DNA from 3 places in the Exiguobacterium sp. s143 genome. Region 2 is predicted to be linked to each of the others. Evidence: riboswitches for the same ligand, from Rfam matches in the RefSeq annotation. Region 2 holds a riboswitch; each other region holds the start of a gene.
The links. Region 2 has a riboswitch for thiamine pyrophosphate ahead of thiD (bifunctional hydroxymethylpyrimidine kinase/phosphomethylpyrimidine kinase). Riboswitches for the same ligand answer to the same signal wherever they lie in the genome.
Positions count from the first base shown of each region.

Region 1: it holds a riboswitch for thiamine pyrophosphate, as region 2 does, so the genes downstream of both, KNQ03_RS10895 (thiamine phosphate synthase) here and thiD (bifunctional hydroxymethylpyrimidine kinase/phosphomethylpyrimidine kinase) in region 2, are expected to answer to the same signal.
Region 3: it holds a riboswitch for thiamine pyrophosphate, as region 2 does, so the genes downstream of both, KNQ03_RS01695 (ECF transporter S component) here and thiD (bifunctional hydroxymethylpyrimidine kinase/phosphomethylpyrimidine kinase) in region 2, are expected to answer to the same signal.

Region 1 is NZ_JACSMX010000002.1:520,632-525,281, reverse strand. It holds gene KNQ03_RS10915 (ThiF family adenylyltransferase) at 1-210, opposite strand, end outside; gene KNQ03_RS10910 (thiazole synthase) at 207-971, opposite strand; gene thiS (sulfur carrier protein ThiS) at 974-1,174, opposite strand; gene KNQ03_RS10900 (FAD-dependent oxidoreductase) at 1,171-2,115, opposite strand; gene KNQ03_RS10895 (thiamine phosphate synthase) at 2,112-2,705, opposite strand; TPP riboswitch at 2,788-2,890, opposite strand; gene nagZ (beta-N-acetylhexosaminidase) at 2,947-4,167, opposite strand; gene KNQ03_RS10885 (OsmC family protein) at 4,164-4,589, opposite strand.
Region 2 is NZ_JACSMX010000005.1:117,742-122,391, forward strand. It holds gene KNQ03_RS14705 (ArsR/SmtB family transcription factor) at 1-24, opposite strand, end outside; gene KNQ03_RS17100 (hypothetical protein) at 80-328, opposite strand; gene thiE (thiamine phosphate synthase) at 535-1,173, opposite strand; gene thiM (hydroxyethylthiazole kinase) at 1,163-1,930, opposite strand; gene thiD (bifunctional hydroxymethylpyrimidine kinase/phosphomethylpyrimidine kinase) at 1,911-2,714, opposite strand; TPP riboswitch at 2,830-2,940, opposite strand; gene KNQ03_RS14730 (murein hydrolase activator EnvC family protein) at 3,004-4,281, opposite strand; gene KNQ03_RS17220 (murein hydrolase activator EnvC family protein) at 4,484-4,650, opposite strand, start outside.
Region 3 is NZ_JACSMX010000001.1:293,783-298,432, forward strand. It holds gene KNQ03_RS01685 (GNAT family N-acetyltransferase) at 1-1,078, shown strand, start outside; gene KNQ03_RS01690 (50S ribosomal protein L25/general stress protein Ctc) at 1,368-2,045, shown strand; TPP riboswitch at 2,141-2,240, shown strand; gene KNQ03_RS01695 (ECF transporter S component) at 2,341-2,913, shown strand; gene KNQ03_RS01700 (ABC transporter ATP-binding protein) at 2,910-4,439, shown strand; gene KNQ03_RS01705 (energy-coupling factor transporter transmembrane component T family protein) at 4,411-4,650, shown strand, end outside.

The DNA.
Region 1 (4,650 bases), on a different contig from region 2:
GGTATAAAGCTGTTGTCGTTGTAGATTACTCCACTCGACATAATCACGGTCAACGATTCGGACGACGCCGACACCGGCGCGGACGAGTTGCTCTGCCGACGCCGTTCCGAGCGCTCCCATACCGATGATCAGTATCTTCGCTGATGCCAAGCGTGCTTGTCCCGCTTCCCCGATCGGTTGAAATCGAGTTTGCCGTGAGTAACGGTTCATCGAATCAATCCACTCGTTGGACTACTCGCGACCGCATACTGTTTCTTCTCGATACGTCCCGCTTCGTATCCGAAGCGCCCTGCTTCGACAGCCAGTCGCATGGCGTGCGCCATCTTGACCGGATCTTGAGCATGGGCGACAGCGGAGTTCAATAAGACACCATCCGCTCCCAGTTCCATCGCATAGGCGACGTCGGTCGGTGAACCGATCCCGGCGTCGACGATGACCGGGACCGTCGTCTGCTCGATGATGAATCGCAAATGGAGCGGATTGAGGATACCTTGTCCGGAACCAATCGGTGACGCTGCCGGCATGATGGCGTGACAACCGAGTTCCTCGAGTCGTCGTGCGAGCACGACATCGTCCGACGTATACGGTAAGACGATGAAACCTTCTTTGAGTAATTCTTCAGAAGCCCGTAACGTCTCGATCGGATCAGGTAGTAACGTCTTATCGCAACCAATCACTTCAACCTTGACCATGTCACACATACCGGATGCCCGCGCAAGCTTCGCAAGTCGGACAGCTTCTTCCGCTGTCTTCGCTCCGGCCGTGTTCGGTAGTAGATCGTACTTCGCTAAATCAAGTGACTCCAAGAAATTCGCTTGTTGTTTGTCGAAAATATCGAGCCGACGGACGGCGAATGTCAAAATTTGTGAAGCGGACGCATCGATTGCTTCTTGCTGTACCGTAGCATCCGTATATTTCCCTGTTCCGAGTAATAACCGTGATTCAAATGTCTTTTCTCCAATTTTCAGCATGTTTATCCTCCTCCTACGAAATGAACGATTTCAAATGTGTCATTGTCCCGAACGACTGTCTGACCATACGCCATGCGATCGATAATTTGTCGATTCTGTTCGACGATGACGAGCTTTTCCCCTAAGCCGAGTTGTGTGAGCATGTCCTCGATCGTTTCAATCTGATCGATCGTGTGGTCATTGCCGTTAATCGTAATGTTCATCGGACTTCCTCCTTCTGAATCAACCGTAATGTATTTGCCAAGACTTCCGCTGTCGCCGGTGCGAGTAATATGCCATGCCGATGATGCCCCGTCGCTAGGAAGATCCGACGGGATGAATCGGCGACTCCGATATATGGCAAGCCGGACGCCGTTTGTGGTCGTATACCGGACCAGACTTCTTCGATGACCGCGTCACGAATCGGTGGATACAGTCGTTCTGCTGCTTGAAGCAATGACGTGACCCCTGCGACACTGACACCGATCGTCTCGTCGTGCGGCAGTTCGGTCGCACCGATCAAAATCCGACCGTCTGCTTTCGGAACGAGGTAGACGGCGTCATCAAACAGGATCGAGCGTAACGGCTGACCCGCGAGACGGACGGCGAGACATTCCCCTTTGACCCCATATGTCGCGATCGAAATGCCGGCTGTATCGAGCAAGGCTTGCGACCCGCGTCCGGCAGCGACCGTCACTGTTCGTCCGGTCCACGTTCCCGCGTTCGACTCGACCTTGATGAAGTCATCGCTCTCTTCGATGCGTGTGACATCTACCTGTTCTTCAATCGATATGCCACGTGCGTGTAAGGCATACATCAATGCAGTCGTCAGTCGTCGTGGATCGATTTGACCGACAGCTGGAAACAGATGCTCGCGTCCTTTACGTTTTAACAAAAACGGTTGTTCCCGGTACCCACAATCGATGCCTGTCTCTCGCTCGAGACGACGTGCAAGCAGTGGATACAGACGACGACTTCGCGCGGCAAGTGCATGCAATTCTGCTCTCAGCTCGATGTCCGTCGCAAGCATCCCGGCAGCCGCTCGGCTTGTCCCTTGTCCGCATGTTCCACGTTCTAAGACGACGACGGATTCATTCTGACAGGCGAGACCGTAAGCAAGCGTCAACCCGATGACTCCGCCGCCGATGATGATGTGATCCGTCATACGCGAACCCCCTGGTAACGCTTGACGGCGGCGAGTGGATCCGATTGACCGAGAATACCCGATAAGACAGCGATTCCGGTTGCCCTGGTCGCTGCGATTTCAGGCATGCGTTCTGGTGTGATCCCGCCGATTGCAATGACTGGTTTCGTCGTGAAGGTGACGACTTGCTTCAAGGCGTCAATCCCTCGTGGTGGCATGTTCGGCTTCGACGCTGTCGAATAAATATGACCGTACAGCAGTCGGTCGGCTCCTTCCGCTTCTGCTGCTAGTGCCTCTGCTAGTGAATGAACGGATTTCCCGATGACGAGGTCCGGAAAATGACGTCGCACATCGCGGACACGCAAGGAACGGCGCGTCAACTGCACACCGATGCCGGCGACATGGGCGACATCGACCCGGTCATGAACGGTTAACTGATCAAGCGAATAACCATGCGCAAGGAGTGCGTCAATCAGATCAAGTAATTCTGCTGCTGACAAGTTCGGTTCACGTAGATGTAGCTGATCCGTATAAGGTTGAAGCGATTGAAAAGTCTTTATTTCGTCAATCGGATGGATGGATCCTGTCGAAATCAGATGTAGACGCATCATGTTCTTCCTTTCCATACGAAAAAGGACCACTCCCGATGTTGAAGGGAGTGGTCCGAAAATGCGCTGAAGCGCTAAGGATATCTAAGGTTTCGAGCCACTTCCCTCCGCTAGTACGAACTAGATCAGGTTCAAAGGGTCCGGATACTTCCGTCTCAGTCTGCTGGGAGACTCCCCTAGTGTCTTTTCGTGTTTAATTGGCTTGCCCCATTAGTCTAGCATGAGTCGCTTTGCTTCGCTAGTCCTAGTTGAGCGCTTCCACTTGCTGAATCAGTTCCGATTTCGTTGGTCGCTGTTGCTCTTGGCTGTCGGCATACGTCTGCTTCAGCTTCAGGATGCGCATTACTTTGGCATCGAGCATCTCCGGCGTCAGCGTTTTGTCTTTGACGGCTTGCATCACTTCAGCATGGACCTTTGTGTAAGCACCTGCCTCTGAAAACATCGCCATATCAGCTCCATTGACGAGCGACTGACGTGCCGCTTCTGCGAGACCATATTGTTTCGTGATCGCCCCCATGACGAGATCATCCGTGATGATGACACCGTTGAATCCGAGTTGTTGACGCAAGAGGTCAGTCAAGATCGGCTTTGAGAGCGAGGACGGATTCATATCGTCATACGCGGGATAGAGAATATGGGCGACCATCACCATCTCGGCGCCCTCTTGAATCGCTTCTTGGAACGGTAACAGCTCCGTCCGCTTCAATTCTTCCTTTGATGCCGTCACTTTCGGTAGCCCGACATGGGAATCGACACTCGTATTGCCGTGACCGGGAAAATGTTTGACGACCGGAATCGTTCCCGTCTCCTGCATCCCGTGCATCAGTGCCGTACCAAGCGTCGCGACGGTATTCGGATCAGCACTTAACGCACGGTCGCCGATGATCGGATTGTTCGGATTACTGTTGACGTCAAGGACCGGCGCGAAGTCCATGTTGAAGCCATAAAAACGTGACAAATGTCCGAGCGTACGTCCGACGTCTTCCATTTTCACTTCATCTGCTCCTTGCGCCATCCGTTGACTCGTCGGTAGACGTAATCGTTGATCCGGTACCCGGCTGACGCGTCCGCCTTCTTCATCAATCCCGACGAACGCATACGGTTTTTGGTTCGTCTCTTGAATCGCACGCGTGAACGTCAAGAGTTGCTCTTCCGACGTGATGTTTCCGCCGAGCAGTAAGACCCCACCAATCGCATGCGTCTTTAACAGTTTCCGGTCAGCTGCTGAAAGTTCCGTGCCGGCGACTCCGATGTAGAGCAGTTGATCGATCTTTTCTGACGTCGACATCGCTTCAAGTTGCTGCTTTAATCGTGCTTGTTGTCGTTCTTCTTTCGTCGGCTCAGGCTTCGGTTTCTTTTCTTCTGTCGGATGCTTCGTTTCCGGTTGTGATGGTTTCGTTGGTTCCGTCGTCTCCTGTGCACACCCTGCAAGCAACAGACAACCGATCAGTACGGTTTTCTTCACAAAGGATCCTCGCTTCGCACACCATTAATCGAATAATAGACGGAAATCTCAGCGTTCAGGGATTGCGAGACCGAACAATATTTATCCTTTGATAAAGAGATGGCACGACGGACCTTATCTTCCGGGAGATCACCTTCAAGCCGGTAATGAATCGAGATCGACGTAAAACGCCGCGGATGATCCTCTGCCCGTTCTCCTTCGATATCCATTTCGAAATAGGTGATCGTCAAGCGCATCTTCTCTAAAATCGAGACGATATCAATTCCAGTACAGCCGGCAACGGCATGTAGCAAGAGTTCGGTCGGTCGTGGTGCTTGGTTTTCACCACCGTTTTCGGGTGCTGCGTCCATCGCAAGATGATGCCCTGATTCCGTCTGTCCACTAAACCCCATCTGTTTGTTCCATGTCACTGTCGCTTGCATCGTTTCCACTCCTTTATAAGTAGTCTTCTTCTGTAGTATACGCAAAAAACAGCAAGCCTGG
Region 2 (4,650 bases):
CGTTTCACAACGGGGAATGTCCATGTCCGTCACCTCGTTTCTACTTATATTGCACCATGAGAAACGGGACATTGCAAGTTCAGCGCATTCGTCTGCGAATGAGCCAAAACACGAACCATCCTCCTACGTAATCTCCAATATCCCAGACAATTCGATTTTGATCGACAGCGCGTACGCCGATGTCAATGACTTTCGTGCTTTCTAATCGATTCGTATAACGTTGACGAAGTCGCGTCGGAATCGGTAGATGAAGAAGTGCCCGGTAATAAATATCTAAATGAGTATGTCCCCAAATTTCCGTCGCAATCGAGCTCGTTTTAATATACAACGGACGTTTGTAGCGTCTTTCATACTTTTCTTTCAATAAAAGGGCCATCTCATAAGATATACGATTAGGATGTGGAAATAAGACTTTTCCTAGATGGTAGATCCCCTGATTATCGACTCGAATGATTTGTGGTTCTAACCGATATCGAATCCAATAGCCGCGAAAACGGATCGTCTGCCATTTCAATACAATCACCTCTGAACGGATTATACCCTGTTCTGAAGTGATTGATGCCATTCACGCACAGCATCTGTCATTTGCTGCGCAGCGAGTTGCCGATCTTCTTTAGCAAAAATTTCTGAGATGACGGCATACCCTTCTAGCGGGATAGGCAGAGAAGAGACATTCGTTGCTGTGATTCCACCAATACCGATTAGGGGTAATCGTACAGCTTCCCGAATCGCCTGAAGCATCGTATGCGACATGGAATCAGCGTCCGCTTTGGATGACGTCGTAAATAGAGACCCCACGCCTAAATAAGATGCTCCGTCTCGTTCTGCTTCAATCGCTTGTGCAACGGTTGCTACCGACACACCAATCACGGCATCTGGTAAAAGGCGACGTGCTGCGGTTAAAGGAATGTCTTCTTGTCCGATATGCAAACCAGCTCCGACGAGTAACGCGATATCAATCCGATCATTGATGATCAAAGGAACGTCGTAGCGATCCGTGAGTGCTTTCAACCGAACTGCCTGATCAAAGAATTCCTTTCCTTGCGCTGTTTTTTCCCGTAATTGCACGATCGTTGCACCACCTAAAATGGCTTCCTCAACGACCGTCTCGATCGCGACTTCAGGATGGTACCGACGATCCGTCACTGCATAGATGGAGTAATCAATTGACACGTTCTGTCACCTCCACAAGATCTTGTACCGTCATGAGGCTGATGGCATTGAACAACTCTCGTTTAAAATCACCAAGACCTTGCGCGGAGGCTGCTTGTTCTCCTGCTTTTCCCATGACGAATGTTCCGTGAACAGCCGCCTCAAACGCTGTATATCCTGCACCGAGGAAGCTCGCAATCAAGGAGGCCGTCATGCAGCCCGTACCCGTGATATCTCCTAGACGAGGTGTTCCTACATGTAATTCCATTTCGCGCGTTCCATCCGTGATATAGTCGTTCGGACCTGTCACGACGAGGACAGATTTGTGTTTGCGAGCGAATGCACGAATGCTTTCTCGATCTATCATTGTATCTCCCGCAGCATCGACTCCTTTAGTTCGCCCATCTTCCCCAAGTAACGTCTTGATTTCAGAAGCATTTCCTTTAATGACCGTACACCCGAGATCAATGAGTTCTTTAGAAAAGGCAGTACGTAATGTCGTTGCCCCTGCTCCAACTGGATCAAGAACGATCGGGACATTCAAACGTCCCGCTTCACGTGCTGCGAGTCGTTGAGCTGCTTGCATGTCTGCATCGATCGTACCAATGTTTAAGACAAGAGCTTGTGCGAGTCTAACCATCTCTTCTACTTCACGAATGTCTTCCGCCATGACGGGTGATGCTCCAACAGCGAGTGTGACGTTTGCGCAGTCGTTGATCGTAACCGTGTTCGTCAGATGGTGAATGAGTGGTTTGTGTTCAAGAATGGTCGTAAACATGTGTATCCCTCCAAAGTGAGTGAAAATGATGTGTCGGTCCAATACCTTGTCCGAGAGCAAATCCATGACGAATTGCCTCCGTGACATAGTTTTTCGCCTGTCGTACACTATCTTGTAAATCTTCTCCAAGCGCCATCCGTGCTGCAATCGCTGCAGATAAGGTACAACCAGTTCCATGAGTATGTTGATTGTCTAACCGTTCCGATGTGAAACGGTGTTCCACTTCCCCATCAAACAATAAATCCGTTGCAGCTCCTGAGAGATGTCCACCTTTTAGTAATACTGCCCCTGTCTGTGTAGCCAATTGATGCATCGCCAGTCGCATTTCCTCTAGATTGGTCACTGATCGTCCTGTTAACCGCTCCGCTTCCGGTAAATTCGGTGTAACGAGTGTCGCAAGCGGCAGAAGTTCTGAAATCAATGCTTGTTCAGCTTCCGTCCGCAACAGGGCATGACCACCTTTAGCGACCATGACGGGATCTAATATGATAGGAACTGTCTGTTTGCGGAGATGTCTAGCAATGACTCGAATCGTCTGCGCATTCGAGACCATCCCGATTTTGATCGCATCGACACGAATGTCTGAAAAAATCGACGTTAACTGGGCATCTACGATTTCTGGGGATAACTCTTCCACCGCTTGAACACCCAACGTATTTTGCGCCGTGACGGCTGTCAGGACGCTCATTCCATAAACCCCTAAAGCCGAAAAGGTTTTTAAATCTGCTTGAATCCCAGCTCCACCACCGGAGTCGGATCCTGCAATCGTCAGTACATGTTTCATGTTCTTTTCACCTTCCCATCGAGCAATGTAAGGGAGTCGTGACCGACAAAAAAAGCGTCGACCGCTGTAAAAAAGCAGTCGACGCTATACGAAAGCGTTATACACGCATTCCGGTATCCGTTCGGCTCAACTTTCCTACGCTGGTATTATCCAGTTCAGGTAATAGGGTCGAAAACAGATTGGTTTTCCTCTCAGCCGGATTCCTCCAGCTCCCCTAGTTGCTCAAGTATTCGTTTCGCCTTTACTGTAGCATAGAGAAGAAAAAAAAACGAGCCGAAGCCCGTTTTGATTACAGATATGCTAATGGATTGACTGCATTTAGAGGAGAAGAGGCACTGTATTGATAGCCTCCGACATGTAGTTCGAAATGTAAGTGTGGTCCTGTTGAATTCCCTGTACTACCAAGTGTCCCGACTTGCTGACCTTGAGAGACCGTTTGTCCTGCACGAACCGATAATGAACTCATATGTGCGTAGACAGTCGTGTACACTTGTCCATCGAGGAAGTGAGAAATCATGACATGATTGCCGTAAGGTCCACCACCTGATGCTGTAATGACCGTTCCAGCTGCTGCAGCGACGATTGGAGATCCGACCGAACCACTGAAATCAACACCGTTGTGGAACGTATAACCGTTCGCGCCGCTTGCTGGTCCGAATCCTTGTGACACTCCACCAGAAGATGGTCGAACGAATTTCCCTCCACTCGAAACAACCGGCGGGGCAACAGAATCAGTTGATTCCGAACTCTTACCTGCTTGTTTTGCTGCTTGAGCATTCGCTTTAGCGGCTTTTTCGGCTGCCGCTTTCTCCGCTGCTGCTTTTTCAGCCGCTGCTTTAGCAGCTGCCTTCGCTGCCGCAATTGCACGTTCTTGCGCTTCGAGAGTCGCTTGAAGTTCTTTTGCGTCTAACAGTTCTGTCGTGAACTTCGTCTTCCCTTTTCGTAATTTCTTCAGCGTGGCACTACGTTCTTTCATTTGAAGCTTTAACGCTTTCTTTTGTTCAAGCAATACTTTCTTTTCTTGCATTTGCTCCGCTTTTTTCTCAACGAGCGCTTGTTTTGCTTCTCCTAATTTTTGTTGCGTTGCGATGTAATCCGAAATCATTTTATCGTCTTGCTCAGCGATTTTTTTCCCCGCCATGACACGGCTGAATAAATCACCTAAATCCTTCGATCCAAAAATGACTTCTTCCCATTTAATCGAATTTCCATCGTTCTCTTGGAAAACACGCAAACGATCACCGAGTAGTTCTTCCTGTTTCTGTAACATTTCTTCGTAACGGACGATGTCTGCCTTTAACTCATCGATTCGAACGTTCAACTGTTCGATTTGTTTATTTTTTTCAGAGACTTGGAAAATCTTTTCGTTGATTGCTGCGTCAATTTGATTGATTTGACGTTGCTCTTTTGAGATTTTAGCTTCTTGTTTTTTGATCGCTTTTTCAAGTTTACGTTGTTCAGCGGCATTTTCAGCTTTTTTTTCTTTAATGGTCGCTGCTGCGATCGGTTGTGTTCCTGTTATAAGTAATGCTCCTAAAACAATGGTAGAAATTAGTTTTTTTAGCATATATCGTTTTCCTCACTTATGTTTTTTTCATATTTTATTATAGTATTCAAGTTTCTCTCATATCTGAAATAGATTATAGCACCGTAATCGTTTCAAAAAAATTTCATTTACATTTCAAATGAAAACGGTTTTTTGTAATATACGATTTGTTTTTTGAAAATGACAAAAAAAGAACCGTTGCATACGCAACGATTCTTTACGATTAAAGCATCGACAATGGATTGACTGAGTTAGCTGGACCAGTTGCACTATAGCTGTATCCACCAACGTGAATTTCGAAGTGGAGGTGTGGTCCTGTTGAATTTCCTGTACTACCTAACGCGCCAATTTGTTGACCTTGGCTGACACGTTGACCAGCACGGGCATTGA
Region 3 (4,650 bases), on a different contig from region 2:
GTCGCGCGCAACATATGAACGATCCGTCATCGCGGACGTTTTACGTCCTCTGCATTTTCTAGCCGGTCCAGTCGAGGTTGCACCAACAGTCCGCCAAGCGGCACAACAAGCACCGCGTCCGCATCGGACGGCATCGATGCGTCAGCTCGATCAAGATTTACGGGACCGAATGTGTCAGTTGCTGGATTTGCCACATGTCTCGATGGCTGTCGGCAGTGGTACGCTCGCCAACGATATCGTCGCACAACAACTCAGTGGACATGGATTGATCCTAAACGGTGGCGAGTTCGGTCAACGCTTGATCGATCACGCGGCACGAGCCGGGAAGTCGTTTGATATCCACCTGCTTCCGTCCGGTCACCCGATCGACTTAGAACAACTCGCAAGCCAACTGCATCAAACGGAGTACGACTGGATTTGGTTGACGCATTGTGAGACGTCTACGGGCGTTCTCTACGATCTCGATGCGGTAAAAGCGCTATTAGATCAACGAACCGCACTCATCGTCGATGCGATCAGCGCCGTCGGGACCGGACGTTTCTCGTACGCCGGTTGCAGATTCGTCACGACCGTCTCCGGAAAGGCAATTGGTGGTTTACCGGGTCTTGCGTTCATCGGTCATACAGACAGCATCCTACCTTCTCCACGAATTCCACGTTATCTGGACCTCGGACTCTATGCGGAAGGCGTCGCCTTTTCCGGCTCATCGAACTTGTTGCTGGCTTGTCAGGCAGCGCTCGATGCCATTGATCTCGATCAAGCCGCCATCAAGATGACCTATCTCGAACAAGCCGTTCGCGCGACTGGTTTTAACCTTCTTGCGACGCAAGAAGCACAAGCGCCGGGAATTCTGACGATCGTCCATCCGTCGGCAACCGCTTTAGGAGACGCTCTCCGGATCCAGGGCTATCATGTTCAATATGAAAGCGACTATCTCGTCCGTAATCAATGGCTCCAAATTTCAACGATGGGACAGACGACGATGCGGCACATCGAACGTCTCATCCGCGTGTTGGTTCGTGAAAACCAACGCATCACCATAAAAAATGAAAAAAACGAAAGACCTCTCAACCCTTGATTTCAAGCGGTTTGGAGGTCTTTCGACTTTAAAAAATAAAAATTAGAGGTTTAAGGATTTAAAACATAGGGGTATAAACTCACTAGCACCGCATCAAACGGTGACTTACTCACACATGTTTCTCAATATCAGCGTAATGACCTGGGAGAGAAATGCAAAGTCACGAAAGCGTCAGATTCAAAAGAGTCTGAAACCGATTGTCTTAGCATATTTAAATTGTTCAGGACTTGTCCTGCTCCTACTTTCATTACCTTTTGAGGGCTATACCAAATTCAAGGGGGAAATGAACATGTCAGTTAAATTAACAGCCGAAAAACGCGAGGTACGTCCACGCTCACTCCGTAAACAATTACGTCATGAAGGAAAAGCTCTTGGTGTCGTGTATGGTTACAAAGTGGAAAGTACACCAATCGCATTCGAAGAAAAAGAATTGCTTAAAATCGTTCGAGAAAACGGTGAGAACGTCTTGATTTCACTGAAACTCGACGGTAAAAATATTAACGTCTTGATCAACCGTCGTGATATGGATGTCTTCACACCAACTGTCGATCACGTTGAATTCATCGCCGTTAAAATGGATGAAGAGACAGAAGTCGAAGCAGACGTCGTACTCGTCGGCGAAGCAGCTGGCGCTAAAGTCGGTGGATTCCTGTCACAGACACTCTTTAAAGTAACAGTCGCAGCTACACCAGATAAATTACCAGAGAACGTCGAAGTCGACGTCACGAACCTCGAAATCGGCGATTCGATTTCTGTTGCTGATCTTCCAGAACAAAAAGATTTCCGTATCGTCACAGAAGGCGACATTCAAGTCGCAGCTGTCGTCGAATCAACGCTTGAACAAGAGCTTGAGGAAATCGAAGAAGCAGAAGCTGAGGCACAAGCGGAAGCTGGTGAAGACAACGAAGCGGAAGCTACGGAAGAGTCTTCAGAAGAAGCAAAAGAAGAGAACGAAGACAACAAATAAGTCGTTTGACGATACGCCCTTCGTGGCGTATCGTTTTTTTGTGTCTTGACAATAGACAGAAGATTGCCTAAAGTGAACAGCGTATCACCTATTACCATATCCACTAGGGGAGCCCATTTGGCTGAGACGATTCACTTCGGACCCTTCGAACCTGATCTAGTTCATACTAGCGTAGGAAAGTGGAGCGATCACATCCAATGACTCCTGCTGCGCGCAGTTTTTCTGAGGACCGCTCTCTTTTTTACGGAGGGCGGTCTTTTTTGGCGTCTCCCCCATTCTAAGGAGGACGTACCTAATGCAACACTGGAAAATGAAAGAAATCATGGTCATGATGATGCTCGCCGTCGCTTGCGGGGTCATCTATCTTGGTTGGTCAACACTCTGGTTACCGATGTCTGCGATCTTCGGACCTGTCGGTGCCAACTGGATGTTTGGGATCTGGATCATCGCGAGCCCGCTCGTCGCAGCCATCATTCAAAAACCAGGTGCCGCTCTCATCGCGGAAATCGTCGCGGCAGCCGTCGAGCTGTTCACGGGTAGTCACTTTGGTTTATCGGCTCTTCTCATCGGGGTATGCCAAGGGCTTGGTGCGGAACTCGTCTTTGCGATGACGCGTTATCGCCGTTATGACACATGGACATTGATGTTATCGGGTGTTGGAGCCGCGATTGGTAGCATTGTCTATAGTCTGATTGCGAACGGATTCGGTTACTACACGACGACGACGTTACTTGCAACAACTGGCTTACAATTGATTAGTGGCGCATTACTCGGCGGCTTGCTTGCAGCGATTCTCGTCCGTCGCCTTGTTGCGACCGGTGTCTTGAACGGGTTTGCGGCAGGACGTGCGAAACGGGAAGTCGCATGATTACTGTCGACGATCTCAGCATCCGCTATCCCGGTCAGATGAAATCGGTGCTCAATCATGTATCGCTATCAATCGAGCAAGGAACGACCCTTCTGCTCGGACGAAGCGGGAGTGGCAAGACGACACTACTTCATGCCTTAGCCGGACTGACACCGGAGACGATCGAAGTCGAACAGACTGGAACCGTTACCCGGTCCGGTTCGGTCGGAGTCTTATTCCAAAATCCAGAAGAACAGTTCTGCATGGAAACGATCGGACGCGAAATCGCTTTTAGCTTAGAAAACCGGTCGATTCCGCGTGCGGAGATGGAGGGACGAATTGAACACTTACTCACACTTGTTGGTCTCCCTCTCCCCTTCTCGACACCGATCGCGAGTCTATCCGGGGGGATGAAACAGCGCCTCGCACTCGCCGCGGTCCTAGCGCTCGAGCCGACGATTCTATTACTCGATGAACCAACGGCTCAGATTGACCCGATTGGGCAACACGAGCTGATGGCGTTGATCTTTCGGATTCAGAAAGAACATGATTTAAAAATCGTCTTGATTGAACACCAACTCGATGTCTGTTTGCCGTATGTCGATCAGATCATCTTACTTGAAGACGGATCGGTGACTGCGACGGCGCATCCGCAGGATTTGTTCCCGCAGGCGTATACAGAGCTTCAATCGAAAGGGATCGCTGTTCCCTCTTTGTATCCGTACACGTTAGAGACGTTACCCATAGATGGACCACAAGCAGCGCGACTTCACGTGCTTCCTCCAGTCGCTACAGCAGGCACTGCCTTGTTACACGTCGCTGCATTATCGACGAAAGCCCCTTACTCGCTGACCGATGCGACATTTTCCCTGAAGACGGGAGAATGGGTGATGCTGCTCGGGGCAAACGGATCCGGGAAAAGTACGTTGCTTGCAACACTCGGTCGGTTGCTCTCGCATCAAGGAACATATCGGTTCCAAGAACGTCCGGCTCAGCGTTACTCCCGGCGACGCTTTTATGAGCACGTTGGCTATGTCTTTCAACAACCGGATCTGCAGTTTCTCAAACTGACAGTCGAAGCGGAAATCGACTGGAGTCACCGGGCAGCTACGAGTGATGAGCGCACAGCGTTGCTCGAACGACTGGAACTCGCATCTGTCAAACAGCAGTCACCGCTTGCGCTTAGTACGGGGCAACAACGACGGCTCAGCGTCGCGACGATGCTCGGGCAGTCGAAGGATGTGTTGTTGCTCGATGAACCGACGTTCGGACAGGATGGATTGACGACACGCCGGCTCATGGAACAGTTGTTGACGGAACAACAGAACGGAACGACGCTCGTCATGGCAACACACGATATGGAACTCGTCGCCCGATACGCGGATCGTGTCCTCGTCATGGAGCAAGGGCGGATTGCTTTTGACGGGCGTCCGAGCGAGTTATTCGCTGACGTTCCGTTACTCGAACGCTGTCAGCTACAACGTCCACTTTCGTACCAATTCCAGGAGGTGAAGCGCCATGCAGACAAACGCGTCACCGTTCGCTAAACTCAATCCTGTCATCAAGGGGAGCGGATTGTTTTTGATCATGTTTGCCTTAATTGCAACGAACGACTGGGTCAAGACGTTGGTGTTCCTGAGTTTTGCTATCGCGATGCTACTCCTCTCCGGGTGGGGTCCTCGCGATTTCTTGAAACGACTCGCACCTTACAGTCTATTATTCTTATTGACGTTCTGGATGATGGCAGCCTTCGGCAAA